4 regions of the Nocardiopsis sp. LDBS0036 genome follow, and region 1 is predicted to be linked to each of the others. Evidence: riboswitches for the same ligand, from Rfam matches in the RefSeq annotation. Region 1 holds a riboswitch; each other region holds the start of a gene.
The links. Region 1 has a riboswitch for thiamine pyrophosphate ahead of thiC (phosphomethylpyrimidine synthase ThiC). Riboswitches for the same ligand answer to the same signal wherever they lie in the genome.
Positions count from the first base shown of each region.

Region 2: it holds a riboswitch for thiamine pyrophosphate, as region 1 does, so the genes downstream of both, thiD (bifunctional hydroxymethylpyrimidine kinase/phosphomethylpyrimidine kinase) here and thiC (phosphomethylpyrimidine synthase ThiC) in region 1, are expected to answer to the same signal.
Region 3: it holds a riboswitch for thiamine pyrophosphate, as region 1 does, so the genes downstream of both, thiO (glycine oxidase ThiO) here and thiC (phosphomethylpyrimidine synthase ThiC) in region 1, are expected to answer to the same signal.
Region 4: it holds a riboswitch for thiamine pyrophosphate, as region 1 does, so the genes downstream of both, UIS43_RS22835 (ECF transporter S component) here and thiC (phosphomethylpyrimidine synthase ThiC) in region 1, are expected to answer to the same signal.

Region 1 covers NZ_CP141103.1:2,919,153-2,923,742, forward strand. The annotation lists gene UIS43_RS12180 (sigma-70 family RNA polymerase sigma factor) at 1-277, opposite strand, end outside; gene UIS43_RS12185 (methyltransferase domain-containing protein) at 589-1,410, shown strand; gene thiC (phosphomethylpyrimidine synthase ThiC) at 1,442-3,136, opposite strand; TPP riboswitch at 3,130-3,241, opposite strand; gene UIS43_RS12195 (SOS response-associated peptidase) at 3,426-4,277, opposite strand; gene UIS43_RS12200 (DUF3068 domain-containing protein) at 4,394-4,590, opposite strand, start outside.
Region 2 covers NZ_CP141103.1:5,815,747-5,820,336, forward strand. The annotation lists gene UIS43_RS24775 (sodium:alanine symporter family protein) at 1-1,351, shown strand, start outside; gene thiD (bifunctional hydroxymethylpyrimidine kinase/phosphomethylpyrimidine kinase) at 1,450-2,253, opposite strand; TPP riboswitch at 2,241-2,339, opposite strand; gene UIS43_RS24785 (DedA family protein) at 2,483-3,178, opposite strand; gene UIS43_RS24790 (DUF368 domain-containing protein) at 3,198-4,127, opposite strand.
Region 3 covers NZ_CP141103.1:2,205,270-2,209,859, reverse strand. The annotation lists gene UIS43_RS09210 (thiazole synthase) at 195-953, opposite strand; gene thiS (sulfur carrier protein ThiS) at 956-1,162, opposite strand; gene thiO (glycine oxidase ThiO) at 1,168-2,364, opposite strand; TPP riboswitch at 2,333-2,444, opposite strand; gene UIS43_RS09195 (Rv2175c family DNA-binding protein) at 2,527-2,880, shown strand; gene thiE (thiamine phosphate synthase) at 2,961-3,632, shown strand; gene UIS43_RS09185 (zinc-binding dehydrogenase) at 3,629-4,590, opposite strand, start outside.
Region 4 covers NZ_CP141103.1:5,335,953-5,340,542, reverse strand. The annotation lists gene UIS43_RS22845 (energy-coupling factor transporter transmembrane protein EcfT) at 1-270, opposite strand, end outside; gene UIS43_RS22840 (ABC transporter ATP-binding protein) at 461-2,086, opposite strand; gene UIS43_RS22835 (ECF transporter S component) at 2,089-2,706, opposite strand; TPP riboswitch at 2,815-2,922, opposite strand; gene UIS43_RS22830 (transglycosylase domain-containing protein) at 2,985-4,590, opposite strand, start outside.

The DNA of each region.
Region 1 (4,590 bases):
TGAAGGTGTTGGTGAGGATGCGGTAGAGCCACGCCTTGAGGTTCGTTCCCTGTCTGAACTGGTGGAACGAACCGAACGCCTTGGCGAAGGTCTCCTGTACGAGATCCTCCGCGTCGGCGGGGTTACGGGTCATCCGCAGCGCCGCGGAGTAGAGCTGGTCGAGGAAGGGAAGCACGTCCCTCTCGAAGCGCTCTTCCCGTTCCTCGGCTGTCTCCTGCTCCTGGCCCTGTTCCAAGCCCGTCGGCCTCCTCGCGCTGGTCCCGGTTGGGGCGTCCATACCCCAACGATACGGTCCCATGGCACGGACCCGCGCATCGGCGCCGCGTGGCGCCGACACCGTCTCCTCGCGCTCCAGGCACGTCGCGGCTGTCGGCATGGTCTGTCGGCCCTCCCCCGCATACTCGCGTGTGGCGCGCCCGGACGCTGCTGCTCCGGGCGCGGTGTAGGGGAGAACAACGCTTCGCCCGAGCTGATTCCGCGCCGCGGAGGGACGAAGGTCCCTCCTTGGGCGAACTTTGTCGTTTACCTCCGTCACCGGAGGTGAGGCATGGCAGAGTGCGGGTAGGACATCTGGAGGATGGGAGAGGAGTGCACGTGCGACCGTCCCCGACCCCGGCCTCCGACCGCCCCCGTCCCACGGCGGCCCAGTTCGCCACCCCCGACCGCCTGTCGGACTACTGGCGGTTCTACTGGGCGGTCGCAGAGGCGCAGGTCGCCCGGTGGCTCCCCGACACCCCCTCCCTGCTGCTCGACCTCTCCGGCGCGGACTACCAGGGCGCCCCGCGCGCCGTGGCCGCCGGACACGACGTGGTCACCCTGCTGCCGTCGGTGGACGTGGCGGTGCGCCGCCCGCTGACCCTGGTGAACGGGCGCGCGGTGGTGCCCCGGCCCGCCCGGCGCGGACGGCTGCGCCACGTGGTGGGCGACTCCGCCTTCCTGCGCAGCTTCGCCCCGGACTCCTTCGACGGGGTCATCGCCGACAACCGGGTGCTGTCCCGGCACCTGGCCACCGAGGAGGCGCTGGCCCAGGTCAGCCGGGTGCTGCGCCCGGGGGGCCGCGCCCTGCTGTGCGTGGACTCGGTGGTGCTGGGCATGGCGATGCTGGCCGAGCAGGACCGCTGGCCCGAGCTGAGCCACGCGCCCAACGCGGACGTGCTCCTGGTGCCCTGGCCGGACGGCTCCATCACGCGGTGCTTCACGGCCGAGCAGCTCACCGAGGCGGTCGCCGAAGCCGGTCTGGAGCTGGAGTGGGTCAAGCCCCGCACGGTGCTGTCCGCCTCCACGGTGGAGATGATGCTGGCGCGCGACCCGAGGTCGATGGGACGCCTGGTGGAGATGGAACTGCGCGCCACGGAGTCCGACGACTACGTGGGCGTGCACCTGGTGGCGAGCGCGCGCAAGCCCGGCTAGGGCGGGGACGCCGCCGCCCCCGCCCCATCCCTCACTGGTGCTGCGCGGTCTCCTGGTCCGCCAGGGGCAGGTAGACCCGCTTACCCTGTTCGGCGAACTCCGCGGACTTGTCGGCCATGCCCTTCTCGATGGCGGCCACCGTCTCCAGCCCGTGCTCCTCGGCGTACCTGCGCACGTCCTGCGTGATCTTCATGGAGCAGAACTTCGGCCCGCACATGGAGCAGAAGTGCGCGGTCTTGGCGGGTTCGGCGGGCAGGGTCTGGTCGTGGAAGGACTGCGCGGTCTCGGGATCCAGGGCCAGGTGGAACTGGTCCTGCCAGCGGAACTCGAACCGCGCCTTGGACAGCTCGTCGTCCCACTCCTGCGCCCGGGGGTGCCCCTTGGCCAGGTCGGCGGCGTGCGCGGCGAGCTTGTAGGTGATCACACCGGTCTTGACGTCGTCCCGGTCGGGCAGCCCCAGGTGCTCCTTGGGGGTGACGTAGCACAGCATCGCCGTACCGAGCCAGCCGATCTGGGCGGCGCCGATCGCGGAGGTGATGTGGTCGTAGCCGGGCGCGACGTCGGTGGCCAGGGGGCCGAGCGTGTAGAACGGCGCCTCGCCGCACAGCTCCTCCTCCAGGCGCACGTTCTCCGCGATCTTGTGCATCGGCACGTGCCCGGGCCCCTCGATCATCACCTGCACGTCGTGCGCGCGGGCGATGTGGGTGAGTTCGCCCAGGGTGCGCAGCTCGGCGAACTGGGCCTCGTCGTTGGCGTCGGCGATCGACCCCGGCCGCAGCCCGTCGCCGAGGGAGAAGGTGACGTCGTACTCCCGGAGGATCTCGCACAGCTCCTCGTAGTGGGTGTACAGGAAGCTCTCCCTGTGGTGGGCCAGGCACCAGGCCGCCATGATGGAGCCGCCGCGCGAGACGATGCCGGTGACCCGGCGGGCGGTGAGCGGCACGTAGCGCAGCAGCACGCCCGCGTGGACGGTCATGTAGTCCACGCCCTGCTCGCACTGCTCGATGACGGTGTCGCGGTAGACCTCCCAGCTCAGCGCCGCCGGGTCGCCGTTGACCTTCTCCAGGGCCTGGTAGATGGGTACGGTCCCGATCGGGACGGGCGAGTTGCGCAGGATGCGCTCGCGGGTCTCGTGGATGCGCTTGCCGGTGGACAGGTCCATGACGGTGTCGGCCCCCCAGCGGGTGGCCCACACCATCTTCTCCACCTCCTCGGGCACGGAGGAGGTGACGGCGGAGTTGCCGATGTTGGCGTTGATCTTGACCAGGAAGTTCTTGCCGATGATCATCGGCTCGGACTCGGGGTGGCACCGGTTGGCGGGGATGACCGCCCGGCCCACGGCCACCTCCTGGCGGACGAACTCGGGGTCCACGCCCTCCCGGGCGGCCACGAACCGCATCTCGGGGGTGATGGTCCCGGCCTTGGCGTGGGCCAGCTGGGTGGTCGCGCCGCCGGACGGGGCGGGCGCGTGGGCCCACTCCCCGCGGGTGGGGGCCAGGCCCCGGTGGACGTCGATGTGCGCGGTGTCGTCGGTGTACGGACCCGAGGTGTCGTACAGGTCGAAGTGGCTGCCGTTGCTGAGTTCCACCCGGCGCTGCGGGACGCGGAGGGTGTGCCCCTCGGGGGTGGCGACCTCCCGGTAGACCTTGCGTGATCCCATGATGGGACCGGTGGTCACCCGGTGGTCGGCGGTGGAACTGACGTCGCGGCCGTCGAGAGCCGTCATGGCATGCCTCCCTACGTCGGAATTACCCGAACAGGTTCTGCGGTCGGCGACACCGTTGAGTCGCCCTCTCAGCCCGCCATGGCGCGAGCTCCCGCGTTGCGTATGAAGATGTGGGGACGCCTGGGGCGCCCCGGGCACGCGTGACCGGGGCGTGCCCGGTCCGTGTGGCCCCGGACACTCTATCCGTCGGCCGAGCGGGGCTGTCCACCGTCCCGGGGATAGAAAAGTGTCTCCCGCACGCCACCCCCGACAGCGCGGTCGGCTCGGGGCCGTGCCGCGCTCCCCCGGGTCAGAAGAGCGTCTGCGGCTCGTCTCCCCCGGTGTCGGAGAGCGGTTCGAGCAGGTCGGGACGGTTGTTCTTGATGCTGTTGACGTCGGTGGAGACCTCGTCCACCTCGAAGCGCTCGGCGGGGGTGTCCTGGAGCAGGTGGGCCAGCTCGTCGGCCCCGGTCGCCGGGTCCAGCCAGGCCGCCCAGTCCTCGGGGGGCACGACGACGGGCATGCGCTCGTGGATGTGGGCGAGTTCGGGGGCGGCCTCGGTGGTGACGACGGCGCAGCTCCACACCCACGCGGCGGGGTCGTCCTCGGCCACCTCGGGGTCGCGCCAGCGCTCGAAGATCCCCGCCAGGGCCAGGGGCCGGTCGTCGGGGTAGTGGATGGAGTAGGGCTTCTTGTCCGCCTTGGCCTTGCGCTTCTTGTGGTGGGGGTCGGTGACCGGCGAGGTGCTGGCCTGCACGGTCCCGTCCCTGCCGATCAGCTGCCACTCGTAGTAGGCGTCGGCGGGCAGCAGGCAGCGGCGGCGCCGGAAGGCCGTGCGGAAGGCGGGCTTGTCGGCGATGGTCTCGCTGCGGGCGTTGATCATCCGGTAGCCGATGTTGCGGTCCTTGGCCCAGGAGGGCACCAGGCCCCAGCGCAGGGTGTGCAGGGAGCGGGGCCCCGGCTCGCCCCGGTCCTCCCCCTGCGGGGGCGGTCCGAGCACCGCGTACACGGGCCTGCCCGGTGAGATGTTGTAGTCCGGGTCCAGCTCCTCCAGCGGCGGCCACGCCCGGGGATCGGTCTCCTCGGGAAGGGCCTGCTCGGGCAGGCCGAAGGCGAGCTGCAACTGGTGCACGTTCCGGGACTGGGCATAACGACCGCACATGGGTGTGATCCTACGGTCGAAACGGCTCGTTCTCTCCCGGAACACCCGTATCCTCAGGTGTTTCCCGTCCCGGGGCACCGGGCGCGGCTCGAACGGCCCGCCGGTTCCGTCGGAACTCAGCCCGGCGTCGGCGCGACGGGCTCCCCCTCCGCGCGTTCGGGCCCCCGCTCCGCTCCCCCGTGCGCGTCCCGGCCCCGCCGGGCCCGGACCAGGCCGACCAGCACGACCAGGCCGCCGAGCGGGGCCAGCGTCCACGGCGCCCACGAGGAGAGGGCGCGCAGCAGCACCGAGCGCACGCGGGCCTGCTCGGCCT
Region 2 (4,590 bases), 2.9 Mb from region 1:
GCTGCTGTTCGGTGTCGGCCTGTTCCTCACCGTCCGTCTCCGGTTGCTCCAGCTCTTCCGCCTGCCGCACGCGCTGTGGCTCGCCATCGTCCGGCGCAAGGAGGACGACTCCGTCGAGGGCGACATCTCCCACTACCAGGCGCTGAGCACGGCCCTGGCCGCCACCGTCGGCGTCGGCAACATCGCCGGCGCCGCGCTCGCCATCGGCGTCGGCGGCCCCGGCGCGCTGTTCTGGATGTGGGTCGTCGGCTTCCTCGGTATGGCCACCAAGTACAGCGAGGCCCTCCTTGGCGTGAAGTTCCGCCGCACCGACGCCAAGGGCGAACAGAGCGGCGGCCCGATGTACTACCTCAAGTACGGGATCCCCGGCGGCCTGGGAACCACCCTGGGCGTGGCCTTCGCGGTCTTCGGCGCCATCGCCGCCTTCGGCATCGGCAACGGCACCCAGGCCAACGCCGTCTCGCAGCAGATCACCAGCATCACGCCGCTGGAGCCGTGGATGGTGGGCCTGGCGCTCGTGGTCCTGGCGGGCGCCGTCATCCTCGGCGGCATCAAGAGCATCGGCCGCGTCGCCTCCGGCCTCGTGCCGATCATGATCGTCGGCTACGTGGGCATCTGCCTGGTCATCCTGGCCGTCAACTGGGCCGCGATCCTCCCCGCGCTCCAGCTCGTGGTGACCGACGCCTTCACCGGCACCGCGGCCACGGGCGGCTTCGCCGGCGCGGGCATCATGCTCGCCATCCAGCAGGGCTTCGCCCGCGGCATCTTCTCCAACGAGTCGGGCCTGGGCACAGGCGGTATCGCCGCCGCCTCGGCCAAGACCAACCAGCCGGTCCGCCAGGCCATGGTCTCGATGACCCAGACCTTCATCGACACCATCATCGTGGTCACCATGACCTGCCTGGTCATCATCACCACCGGCGTCTGGACCGACGGCCAGGCGGACGGCTCGCTGATGACCAGCAACGCGGTCTCCGAGGGCCTGGGGGCGATCAGCCCCGCGCTCGCCCCGGCCGGCGCCGTCATCGTGGCCGTCGCGGTGGCCGTGTTCGCCCTCACCACCCTGCTCGGATGGGCCTACTACGGCGAGCGCTGCATGGTGTTCCTGGGCGGCCGCCGCCTGGTCCTGCCCTACCGCCTGGTGTTCATCGCCGTCATCTACGTGGGCTCGGTCGCCAGCCTGGACTCGGTCTGGCTGTTCAGCGACATCGCCAACGGCCTGATGGCCCTGCCCAACCTCATCGGCCTCCTGCTGCTGTCCCCGGTCATCGTGGCTGAGACGCGCAAGTTCTTCGCCCACCCCGACTGGAGGGACCCGGACAAGGTCATGGAGGACGTGACCAAGGTCTGACCCGGTAGGGGCCGCGCCTCCAGCAGAGGGCGGAACGAGGAGGGGGGACCGGCGCGGAGCCGGTCCCCCCTCGGCGTTCCCTCATCCGGACGCCGCTGCTACCACCAGGCGTGGAAGTGGTGCACCGGGCCCTGCCCGCCGCCCGCGTCGATCTCGTCGGCGCGCCGGATGGCCTCGGTCAGGTAGTCCTTGGCGTCGCCCACAGCGGCGGCCACGTCCGGCCGCTGCGGCAGCAGGGCCGCGATCGAGGAGGACAGCGTGCACCCGGTGCCGTGCGTGTTGCGGGTGACCACCCTCGGGGCGCGGAACTCGACCGGGTCGGCGTCCCGGGCGACCAGGACGTCGACGCTCTCCCCGCCGGGCAGGTGGCCGCCCTTGAGCAGGACCCGGCGCGGGCCCAGCTCCAGCAGCCGCCAGGCCTGGGCGCGCATGGACGCCAGGTCGGTCGCCTCGGGCTCCTCCAGCAGGTCCGCGGCCTCGGGCAGGTTCGGGGTGACCAGGTCCGCGCGGGGCAGGAGCTTGGTGCGCAGCGCGTCGACGGCCGAGGCCTCCAGCAGCCGGTCCCCGCTCTTGGCGACCATCACCGGGTCCACCACCACGTTCGGCAGCGCGTGGCGGTCGATCGCCTCGGCCACGGCCTCGGTGACCTCCGAGGTGCCCAGCATGCCCACCTTGACCGCGTGCACGACGGCGTCGGCGAAGAGGGTGTCCATCTGGTGGGCGACGAAGCGCGCGGGGATCGGGTGGACCCCGGTGACGCCGAGCGTGGACTGGGCGGTCAGCGCGGCGATCACCGTCATCCCGAAGGTCCCGTGCGCGGAGAAGGCCTTGAGGTCGGCCTGGACGCCCGCGCCCCCGCTGGGGTCGCTGCCGGCGATGGACACGATGTTGTACGCGCTCATGGCGTTCCTTCGCTAGTGCTAACTAGGGCAGGTTCGACGGGTGTGCTCTCAGCCGGGAACGTGTCCCGGCACCCCGCGCCTCCGGAGCCGCCTCGGCGGCCCCGGTCATTATGTGTCTGTGGTGCGTTCCGGGCAGGATACCCACACAAGCGCGAAGGGGTCCGCCCGGGTACGCGGGCGGACCCCTGGAGGGTTTTCACGGGGGACGGAACCCCGAGGGAAAGGCGCCTCAGGCGGAGGTGCCCTCGGTCCGGCGGGCCCTGGTGCGCTTGTAGACGCGGGCCAGGATGAACCACAGCACCAGCAGGCCGATGATCACGACCACGATGTTGCTGATCACGCCGCTCCACTGGGCGAGGATGGGCTCGATGGCCGGGCCGAAGACGTAGCCGAGGCCGATCCAGATCGTGTTCCACACCGCCGAGCCGATGACCGTGTACAGCGAGAACTTGAACAGGGGCATCCGCTCGATCCCGGCGGGCACCGAGATGAAGCTGCGGACCAGGGGCACGCACCGGCCCAGCAGGACGGCGACGCCGCCGAAGCGGGTGAAGAAGCGCTCGGCCTTGTAGAAGTCCTCGATCTCCAGCAGCGGGGTCTTCTCGACCAGCCAGGCCGTGCGCTCGCGGCCCAGGAGCGCGCCGATCGCGTAGAAGCCCCACGCGCCGACCAGGCAGCCGATCGTCGCCCACAGGATGGCGAGCCACACGTTCATGTGCCCGGCGTAGGCGAGGAACCCGGCGCCGGGCAGGACCGCCTCACTGGGCATCGGCGGGAAGAAGGTCTCGATGAACAGCGCCACGCCGACACCGGGTTCGCCCAGGGTCGTCATCAGGCTCAGGACCCACCCGATGAACCCCTCGTACTCGTGGGCGACGTCGACGTCCGTCGTCGAGGCCGCGGTCATCAGCAGATTCGTTGTCATGCGGTTGTCGTTCCCGTTCTCAGACGTGGGTGGGGGTCCGGTGGAGTTCGGCTTCCTCCATGTGGAGGCGCTTGCGGCGCTCCCAGACGATGGCCGCCGCCACGATCGCGAAGCCGACCGCCATCAGGCCGACTGTCACCGGGACGTCGGTGGGGGCCAGGAACGTGCGGTCCTCGTCCTGCCAGGGCCACAGGGCGCGCAGCGAACCGGCCATGAGGCCGGTGAGGACCACCAGGGTCATGTGGTGGAAGTTCTCCAGCAGGTGCTGGAGCAGCTTCACGAACAGCGACAGGCCCGTGAGCATGCCGAGCGCGAACACCGAGAGGTAGGCGACGTCCATGTCCCCGACCGCGCTGATCGTGGGTTCGTACAGACCCAGCGTGAGCAGGATGAAGGATCCGGACAGCCCTGGCAGCACCAGGGCGCAGACGGCCACCGCCGCGGCGAGGAAGACGACGACCGGGTGGGTGGGCAGGTTGGCGCCGGGCAGGCCGGTGAGGAAGAACGCGCCCGCGGCGAAGACCAGGGCGACGAGGTAGTGCCAGGCCCGCCACCTGTGGCCCGCACCGGTGTAGGGAATCCACAGGCAGGCCAGGACCAGGCCGAAGAACAGCGCGTACGCGTACTGGGTGTGCGACTCGACCAGCGGGGCGAGGACCACGGCCGCCATGCCGAGGAAGGCCACCATGCCGACGAGCGCGGGGACCAGCACGCTCCAGTCCACCTGGCGGAACTGCTCCTGGGCGCGCTCCCTCCCGCGTCCGCGCGGGACGTCGGTGACGTAGCGCCTGACACCGCTGACCATGTGGCCGGCGCCGCCGATGAGCTTGTCGTAGAGACCGACGATGAGGGCGACCGTGCCGCCGCTGATACCGGGAAGGGCCTCCGAGGCGCCCACGGCGCCGCCGCGCACCGCGTTGAAGATGTAGCTGCCTACTGAGTTGGGCATCTGGGTTCTTGGGAGCGCTTCGGGCGGGGCCCGGGGAAGCGCGCCGTCCTCCGTCCTAGTGGTGTCACCGCACGCGCACCGTGTGCACGGGTGGAGGGGTGGGTCAAAGGTGGTCCTCGCGGTCCACGGCCTCGACCGGAGGCGGGGTGGGCCGGTCGGCCCCGGCCGGGAGTGTGCGAACCGGTCGGAGCGGGGGAGGGGAAACCGTGGGGCCTTGGACCAGGCGACGCCAGTCTAGCGGTGGCGGAGGGGGTCCAGAGCGGCCGACGGCCTGCGAAACCCCTGTTTCGGCTGGGTAAGTCCATATTGACCCTGTGCCCGAAATGAAGGGTCCGGTACCGCCCGGGTGCGGAGTTCCGCAGCAGACCGCCGAGGAGGCCGGCTGCCCGGCCGCGAGCGCCGTCTCCGGCACGGTCAGGCTCCCGTTCCGGAGTCCGGCCCCGGGCCCGTCGCGGAACCCGGC
Region 3 (4,590 bases), 710 kb from region 1:
GCTCCGCCGGTCGTCGGGTCGCCCCGTCCCCGGTGAGGCCCGCTCCGTGGGCGGTGGGGACGCTCGCGCCTGGGTGGTCGTGGTGTGCGGGATGCGCCCTTGTCGGACCGCACACTCGTTCCACGGTAGAGGACGCCGCCAAACTCCCCAGGTGGGACGCACCAATCGGGGGGCGGGACGCGGGGCCGGGTGGCCTAACTCACGGACGGCGAGGATGCCTGGGCGTAGCGCCGCACGGGGATGCGGCCCGCCAGGCGCGCGCCGCGGCCCGCGCGTACGGCGTCGCGCATCGCGGCGGCCATGCGCACCGGGTCCTGGGCGCGGGTCACGGCCGTGGCCAGCAGGACCGCGTCGCATCCCAGCTCCATGGCCAGGGCGGCGTCGCTGGCGGTGCCGATCCCCGCGTCCACGATGACGGGCACACCGGCCTGCTCGACGATCAGCTCCAGGTTGTGCGGGTTGCGGATGCCCAGCCCCGAGCCGATCGGGGCGGCCAGGGGCATCACCGCGGCGCAGCCCACCTGCTCCAGGCGCCGGGCCAGCACGGGGTCGTCGTTGGTGTAGGGCAGCACGGTGAAGCCCTCGTCCACCAGTTGTTCGGCGGCCTCCAGCAGCTCGACGGGGTCGGGCAGCAGCGTGTGCTCGTCCGCCACCACCTCCAGCTTGACCCAGTCGGTCTCCAGCGCCTCGCGGCCCAGGCGGGCGGTGCGCACCGCGTCCACGGCGGTGAAGCATCCGGCGGTGTTGGGCAGCGCCCGGATCTTGTTGCGGGTCAGGACGTCCCACACCGACCCCCGGGTGCCGGGGGAGACCCGGCGCATCGCCACCGTGGTCAGCTCGGTTCCGGAGGCGATCAGGGCCTCCTCCAGGACCTCCAGGGAGGGCGCTCCGCCGGTTCCGGTGATCAGCCGGGACCCGAAGGAGGTTCCCGCGATCACGAGGTCGTCGTTCATGCTCAGCCTCCCTGCACCGCGGTGAGGACGTCCACGCGGTCGCCCTGGTTGAGCGGGCTCGCGGCCCACGCGGTCCGGCGCACCACCTCGTCGTTGACGGCCACGGCGACACCGCCGGGGGCCTCGGCGCCGGTCAGGTCGCGCACGACCGCTTCCACGGTCGTGTCGTCGGCGAACTCGCGGCGGTCGCCGTTGATGATCAGTTCCACTGCTACTACCTACTTGCGCGTCGTGCCGTGAAACGGCGGGCGTACTCGGGCAGGTCTCCGTCGGTCAGGGCCCGGGCCATGGCCTCCCCGGTCACCGGGGTCAGCAGGACCCCGTGCCGGAAGTGCCCGGCGGCCAGGTGCAGTCCCGGGACCCGTGTGGGCCCCAGGAGGGGCTCGTTGTCGGGCGAGCCGGGGCGCAGCCCGACGCAGGTCTCGGTGACCTCCAGCTCGCTCACCCCGGGGACGAGTTCGCGCGCGTCCCGCAGCACCTGCCAGAGCCCCCCGACGGTGAGCGAGGTGTCGTGGCCCAGCTCCTCCTGGGTGGCGCCGATGACGACCTCGCCGTCGGCGCGCGGCACCAGGTAGGTCGGGAAGCCCCGGACCAGGCCGCGGACGGTCCGGCTGACGAGCGGCGGCTCGCCCTCGGGCACCCGGGCGCGCAGCAGCTGTCCCTTGACCGGGCGCAGCGGCGGGACGACGGGTTCGGGGACCACGACGCCGTTGCCCCAGCAGCCCGCGGCCAGCACCACCTGGTGCGCGGGCAGGGTCCGCCCCGCCTCGGCCTCCCCGGCCAGGCGCACGCCCAGCCGGGAGCCCCCGGGGCCGGGGGAGAGGACCTCCCCGACCCGCCCGCGGACCTCGGTGACGCCCGCGCGTGCGCCCGCGGCGGTCAGGGCGCGCAGCAGCCGCCGCGGATCCACGGAGTGGTCGTCGGGGGCCAGGACGCCGCCGCGCACGGACGGGGCGAGCATGGGCTCCAGACGGCGGCACTCGCGTCCGGTGAGGCGCTCGGCGGCGATGCCCAGCCTCCGCTGGAGCGCGTGCAGTTCGGTGAGGACGGCCAGGTCGTCGCGGTCGAAGGCGACCAGCAGCGTGCCGGTGGCGCGGTGTCCCACGTCCAGGCCGCTGGCCTCCTCCAGTTCGGCGACGAAGTCCGCGTACATGCGGGCCGAGCGGATGCCCAGCTCCATGAGGGGCTCCTCGCCGAACGCGGCCTCGGTGGCGGGGGTCAGCATGCCCGCGGCCACGGTGGAGGCGGCGCGGGCGGGGTCGGACTCGACCAGGGTGACGCTCAGTCCGCGTTGGGCGGCGCGCCAGGCGGTGACCCGGCCGACCAGGCCGCCGCCGACCACGACGACGCGGTCGCGGTGGGGATCGTTGGAGGTGCGCACGGCTGTGGCTTCCACTCCCTTCGCCGGCATGATCCGGATCAGGTTCGTGCGGTCGGAGGCTCACAGCCTCCCTCTCAGCCGGGTCCCACCCGGCTCCCGCGGGATGTAGGGGTCTGTCCCCATTCTAGGACCCGTGGCCGACGCGCGCCGTGCCGGGGGGAAGGAGGTGCGCGGATGTGGCAGATTGGTGGTGTGACACAACGCGACATCGACACGCTCATCGGCGACTGGCTGACCCTCAAGGAGGCCGCCGCTCCGCTGGGCGTGAGCCCGAACCGGATCAAGACGCTGATCCGCGAGAACCGCATGATGGGTGTGGTCCGCGACGGCGAACTCTCCATTCCCGCCGCCTTCATCGACGGCGACGACCTGGTCAAGGGTCTGCCGGGGACGCTGCTGCTGCTCACCGACGCGGGCTTCTCCTCCGAGGAGGCCCTGCGCTGGCTGTTCACCCCCGACGACTCCCTGCCTGGCACGCCGATCCAGGCCATGCGCGAGAACCGGGGCACCGAGGTGCGCCGCCGGGCCCAGAGCCTGGCCTTCTGACCCGCGGGGAAGGGGGGAGGGGCGCGCCGCCGCGTCCCTCGCCCTTGGGTCCGAACGCGCCAGGGCCTAGGGTGGACCGTGTGAGGACCAGCCACGGAACCAGCCTGCGCAAGCGCCTGGACGCATCGCTTCTGTACCTGTGCACCGACGCCCGGACCGGTCGGGGCGACCTGGCCGAGTTCGCCGACGCGGCCCTGGCCGGGGGAGTGGACATCATCCAGCTCCGGGACAAGGGCCTGGAGGCACGCGAGGAGATCGCGGCCCTGGAGGTGATGAAGGAGGCGTGCGAGCGGTACGGCGCCCTGCTCGCGGTCAACGACCGCGCCGACATCGCCCGCGCCGTGCGCGCCGACGTCCTCCACCTGGGTCAGCGGGACCTGCCCGTGCCCATGGCCCGCGACATCATCGGCGCCGACCCCGTGATCGGCCGCTCCAACAACGACGTCGCCGCCGCGGCCGCCTCCGCCGAGGAGCCGGGCAGCGACTACTTCTGCGTCGGACCGACCTGGGCGACCCCCACCAAGCCGGGCCGCCCGGCCGCCGGGCTGGAGCTGGTGGAGGAGGCGGCCGCGCTGGGCACCGACCGCCCCTGGTTCGCCATCGGCGGGATCGACGTCGACAACATCGACCGCGTGCTGGACGCCGGGGCCCGCCGGGTCGTGGTCGTGCGCGCGATCACGGAAGCGGAGGACCCCCGGGCCGCCGCCGCCGCTCTGCGCCAGCGCCTGGCGGCCCGCGCCGCCCGGCCCTAGGGGATCAGCAGGGCCTTACCGAGCACCGCGCGCCCCTCCAGTGCGGCGTGCGCCTCGGCGGCCCGCTCCAGCGGCAGGGCCAGCCCCACGTGCGGCGTGATCCTGCCCATGCGGGCCATCTCCAGCACCATCCGCAGGGCGTCCTGCCGGTCGCCGTCGGCCTGCTTGAGGTCGAACAGGCCCAGGACCTCGATCCCGCGGCGCCCGGCCTCCTCGGTGTCCACCTCCGTGAAGCTCCCGCCCGCGGAGCCGTAGCCGACGAACCGGCCGCCGTCGGCCAGGGTCCCGAAGGCCGCCGCGCCCAGCGCGCCCCCGGCGCCGTCCAGGACCACGTCGACCCCGGCGCCGCCGGTCAGCGCGCGCACCCGCTCCGGCCAGTCCGGCTCGGAGTAGTCCACGGTCTCCTGCGCGCCCAGTTCGCGGACCAGGGCCAGCTTGGCCCCGCCCCTGGCCGCGCCGATGACCCGGGCCCCGGCCCTGCGGGCCAGCTGGACGGCCAGGGTGCCCGCCCCTCCGGCGGCCGCGGCGACCAGGACCGTGGTGCTGGGTCCGAAGCCCGCCGCCCGCTCCAGCGCCAGCGCGGTCGGCCCGTCGTGCAGCAGGGCCAGCGCCGCCCGGGGGTCCACCTCCTCGGGCACCCTGACCAGTGCCGACTCCGGGACCACGGCCCGTTCGGCGTAGCCGTCCACGGGCAGGGTGGGCCTTTCCGGCGTCCCGTCCGCGTGCCCGGTGTCGGCGACCACCGCGGCCCCCTCCCATCCCGGGTCCACGCCCGGGCCGATCCGGACCACCCGCCCGGCCACGCCCGCGCCGGGGACGTAGGGGGGAGTCACGGGGAAGTAGTCCAGCCCCCAGCCGCCGCGGACCAGGGTGTCCAGGTACATCACGTTCGCCGCGGCGACCTCCACCAGCGCCTGGCCCGGTCCCACCTCGGGCTCGGGCAGGTCCCGGACCACCA
Region 4 (4,590 bases), 2.4 Mb from region 1:
GCCCTCCGCGCCGTGCTCCCCGTACAGGTAGTTGACCAGTCCGCTGGAGAGCCCCATGAGCAGGAAGGGCCCGCCCAGGACGAGCAGGGTGCGCCGGTCGGTCCCGCTGAACGGCAGGAGCAGCAGGACGCCCGCCAGCACGGTGCCGCCGGTGACGGCGTCCACGGCCGGGACCAGGCCCACGCCCAGCAGCAGGGCGGCGAGCAGTTTGGCCGCCGGGTTGAGCCCGACCAGCCAGAAGCGCGCCCCGCCGTCCTCGGGAGCCTCCAGGGTGAGCGCGTCCCCTGCCGGGGCGCTGACCCCGCCAGACCCCCGGGCCTCAGCGGAGGCGCCGACCTCGTCCGGCCCGTGAACCCCTTCCGGCTCACGGAGCTCATCCGGTGCGCGAGGGACCTCGTCCGCCTCCCGGATCCCGTCCGGCGTACGGGTTCCCTTCCCGGGTGTGTCCGACGGCCTCCGGTCAGCCACGGCTCCCCCTTCCCGCCGCCGCGTGCCCCGCGGGCCCGGTCGGCTCCGGCGGGCCGGGCGGCTCCGCCCCGGCGCCCGGTGCGGCGGCCTCCTGGACGGCCCGGCCCCCGGCCACGCGCACCCGCGCGTCGGCCAGACTGCGCAGCAGCAGGTCGTCGTGGGTGGCCATGACCACCGCGCGGCCCGCGGACCGCAGGGTGGCGAGCAGCTCCACGAGTTCGGTCCAGGTCCGGGTGTCCTGACCGAAGGTGGGCTCGTCGAGGACGAGCGCGTCGGGCGCGTGCGCGGGGCCCGAGCTGAGCGCCGTGGCCACCGACAGCCGCCGCTTCTCCCCGCCCGAGAGCGTGTAGGGGTGCACGTCGGCCAGCGCGGACAGGCGCAGACGCTCCATCAGCTCGCCCACCCAGGCCTCGGTCTCGGCCTCGCCCATACCCGCGCGCAGCGGGGCGAAGCGCAGCTCGTCGCGCACGGTGGCGGTGACGAACTGGTCCTCGGCGTGCTGGAAGACCGTGCCCACGTGCCGGGCCAGCCTGCGGGCGGGCCAGCGCACGAGCGGGCGCGGGTCGGCCCCGGCCAACGGCCCGCGCGGCAGCACCGCCCCCCGGTGGGGCCTGGACAGTCCGGCGAGCAGGGTCAGCAGCGTGGACTTGCCCGCGCCGTTGGGTCCGGTCAGGGCGGTCGCGGTTCCGGCTCGGACGGTGGCGTCCACCCCCTCGAACACCGTGCGCCGGGGCGCCGCGCGCACGCCGAGCTGGCTCGGGGTGCGCGCCGTGACGCCCACGGCCTCCAGCAGGGGCTCCCCGCCCGGCGCGGGCGCCAGGACGGGCGCGGGCTCGTGCCCGGGCACCCACACTCCCTGCGCGGCCAGCGAGCGCCCGTGCTCGGCGAACACCGTTCCCGGCGGGCCGTCGGCGACGACCCCGCCGCCGGGCGCCACGACCACGACCCGGTCCACCAGGTCCACGACGTCGGCCACGCGGTGCTCGACCAGCACCAGGGTCGCCTCGGTCTCGGCGAGCAGGCGGGCCAGCACGCCGCGCACCAGCGCGGCCCCGGCGGGGTCGAGGTTGGCGGTGGGCTCGTCCAGCAGCAGCAGGCGGGGGCGCATCGCCAGGGCCCCGGCGATCACCAGGCGCTGCTTCTCACCGCCCGACAGCGCCCCGGTGGGGTGGCGCGGTCCGTACGGGAAGCCCACGGCCTCCAGTGCCTCGTGGACCCGGGGCCAGATGAGGTCGGGTGCCACGCCCAGGTTCTCCGGGCCGAAGGCGACGTCGTCGCCCGCGCGCGCCATCACCAGCTGCGTCTCGGGGTCCTGGCTGACCAGGCCGACCGAGCCCCGGCTCCGGTCGGCGGGCTCGCCGTCCAGGAGCAGGGTGCCCTCGTGGTCGCCGCTGATGGCGGCGTCCTCGCCGGTCAGACCGGCCAGTGAGTGCAGCAGGGTGGACTTGCCCGCGCCGGAGGCGCCCAGCAGCAGCACGCGCTCGCCCGGCTCGATCACCAGGTCCACGCCGCGCAGCGCGTGGGACCCGCGGCCCGAGTGCCGCCAGCCCCAGCCGGAGAGCTCCACGCGCGCGCCCGGGCCCCCGGCCGCCGTCCGGCGCCCGTTCGCGGAGGCCACGGTCAGCCCCTCGCGGACGGGAAGGGGGCCAGCGCCCCGGAGCGGGCCAGGGCGGTGGTGAGCAGGCGGGAGCCCACGCCCGCGATGAGGGCGGCGCTGACCACCACGATGACGCCGTAGGTGACCTGGTAGGACAGCGGCCAGGTCACGTTGTAGGCGAGGTTGTCGCGGATGGCGGGGGAGACGCCCGCGACCGCCGCCGCGAGGACGGCCACGCCCATGCCCCAGCGGCGGTAGCCGAAGGCGAGGAAGACGAGTTCGGGCAGGATGCCCTGGAGGGCGCCGTCGAGGATGACCATGATCCCCCACTGGGTGCCCAGGAGCGCCGAGACCGAGGCGGCGGCGATGGCGGTGAGCAGGGCCGCACCGGGCTTGCGGATGATCAGGCCGCCCAGTACGCCGGAGATCAGCCACATGCCGTAGACGACGGCCTGCGCGGGCGGGAAGCCGACGAACAGCGGGGTCGTGACCGACCAGACGATGTTCCAGAGCCAGAAGACCACGCCGACCGCGACGCCGATCACGGAGGCCACGACGATGTCGACGGTGCGCCAGCTCCGCAGTCGGCCGAGGAGGTCGCGCCGGAAGCCGGCGCCCTGGGGGGTGGTGTCCCTCTTCATATGGTGTCCCTTCGCCGGGGGATGCGAGGGGCCCGTGCGGCCGAGAGCGGCGCCGGAACGCGTTCCGTGCGCGCCGGGACGTCCCCGGTGCGCGGGAGCACGCCACCGGTGACGGTTCCTACGACTTCCTTCGCTGGCATGACCCAGATCAGGTGTGTAAGGGTCTGCGGCCTGGTGCCGCACTCTCAGCGCTCGCGCGCTCCCCTGTCGGTTTCGTCCATTATGAACAAGGGGGAGCGCCGGGGTGTTCCCGGGTCGCGTCAGCGCACGTCGGGGCCTCAGCCCCCGGGACTGGCGCCGCCCTCGGGCACCTGCGGTCCCGGGGTCGCGCCGCCCCAGGGCGCGCCGCCGTCCCCGCCCGGGGACTCGCCGCCACCGGTACCGCCGCCGCCTCCGCCGGTACCGCTGCCGTCTCCACCACCACCGCCGCCGCCACCGGTACCGCCGCCTCCACCGGTTGAACCCCCGCCGTCGCCGTCACCGGTGCCTCCACCGCCGTCGGTCGATCCTCCGCCGCCTCCGGTACCGCCACCACCCCCGGTCGAACCCCCGCCACCACCGCCGGTGGCTCCCCCACCGCCGTCACCGGTGCCACCGCCGCCGGTCGAGCCATCGTCACCCCCGGCACCGCCGCCACCGCCACCACCACCGGCCGCGACGCCGCCGTCACCGCCAGCCGTGCCTCCATCGCCTCCACCGGCGTCACTGTCGTCACTGTCACCGTTGTCGCCACCGCCGCCCGACGGCTTGTCCGAGGCCTTGCCGTAGACCTTCGGCGAGGGGGCGAACTCCTCCTCCGGCAGGTCCGCCACGGCCTCGCGCATGGTGGCCTGCCAGATCGGGCCGGGCAGCGTGGCCCCGTAGACGATGCCGTAGTAGCGGTCGCCGATGGTCACGCCCTGGAGCGTGTGCTGCTCCCCGCCCCGGATGTCGCCGACCACCACGGTCCCGGCCAGGTTCGGGGTGTAGCCCGCGAACCACGCGTAGGCCGCGCTGTCGGTGGTGCCGGTCTTGCCCGCCACAGGGCGTCCGATCTCCAGGCCGTTGGCGGTACCGCCCTCGAAGGTCTGCTGGAGCAGGTGGTTGACGCCGTCGGCGACCTCGGTGTCCAGCGCGCCCTCCTCGCACTCGGTGCCCATCTCGACCTCCTCGCCGTCCTCGCCCTCGAAGAGGACCGAGGCCACGGGGACCGGCTCGCAGTAGGTGCCCCGGGAGGCGAAGACGGCGTAGGCGCTGGCCATGGTGAGCGGGGAGACCTCCTGGTCGCCCAGGGTGAAGGAGCTCCACACCTGCAGGTCCTCGCCGTCCGCGCGGTGGATGCCCAGGCTCTGGGCCATCTCCGCCGTCTCGCACAGGCCGACGCGCTCCTGGAGCTGGGCGAAGTAGGTGTTCACCGAGCCCTTCGTCCCGCTGATCATGTTGTGCCTGCCGCCGTCGCTCTCCCCGGCGTTGCGCACGTCCCAGGGCGCCATCCTGCCGCCCTCGCAGTTCTCCAGGCCGCTCACCGTCGTGGACTCGGGCGAGGAGAAGCTGGTGTCGTACTTGAGCCCGGCGTCCAGGGCGGCGGCCAGGGTGAACGGCTTGAACGTCGAACCCGCCTGGTAGCCCAGCGACCCGCCGTCCTCGTGGTCCACGGACAGGTTGATCGAGGTGGTGCCCGGCTCGTCGTCGAAGCCGTAGCGCATGTTCTGGGCCATCACCCGCACCCGGCCGGTACCGGGCTCCACGAGGACCTCGGCGGCGAACTTGTGGGAGTCGCCCGCGGGGACGTAGCGCTCGATCGCCTGCTCGGCGGCCTCCTGCATGTCCAGGTCCAGGGTGGTGCGCACGGTGATGCCGCCCCGCTCCAGTATCCGGTCGCGCTCCTCCTGGGTCCCGGCGAGC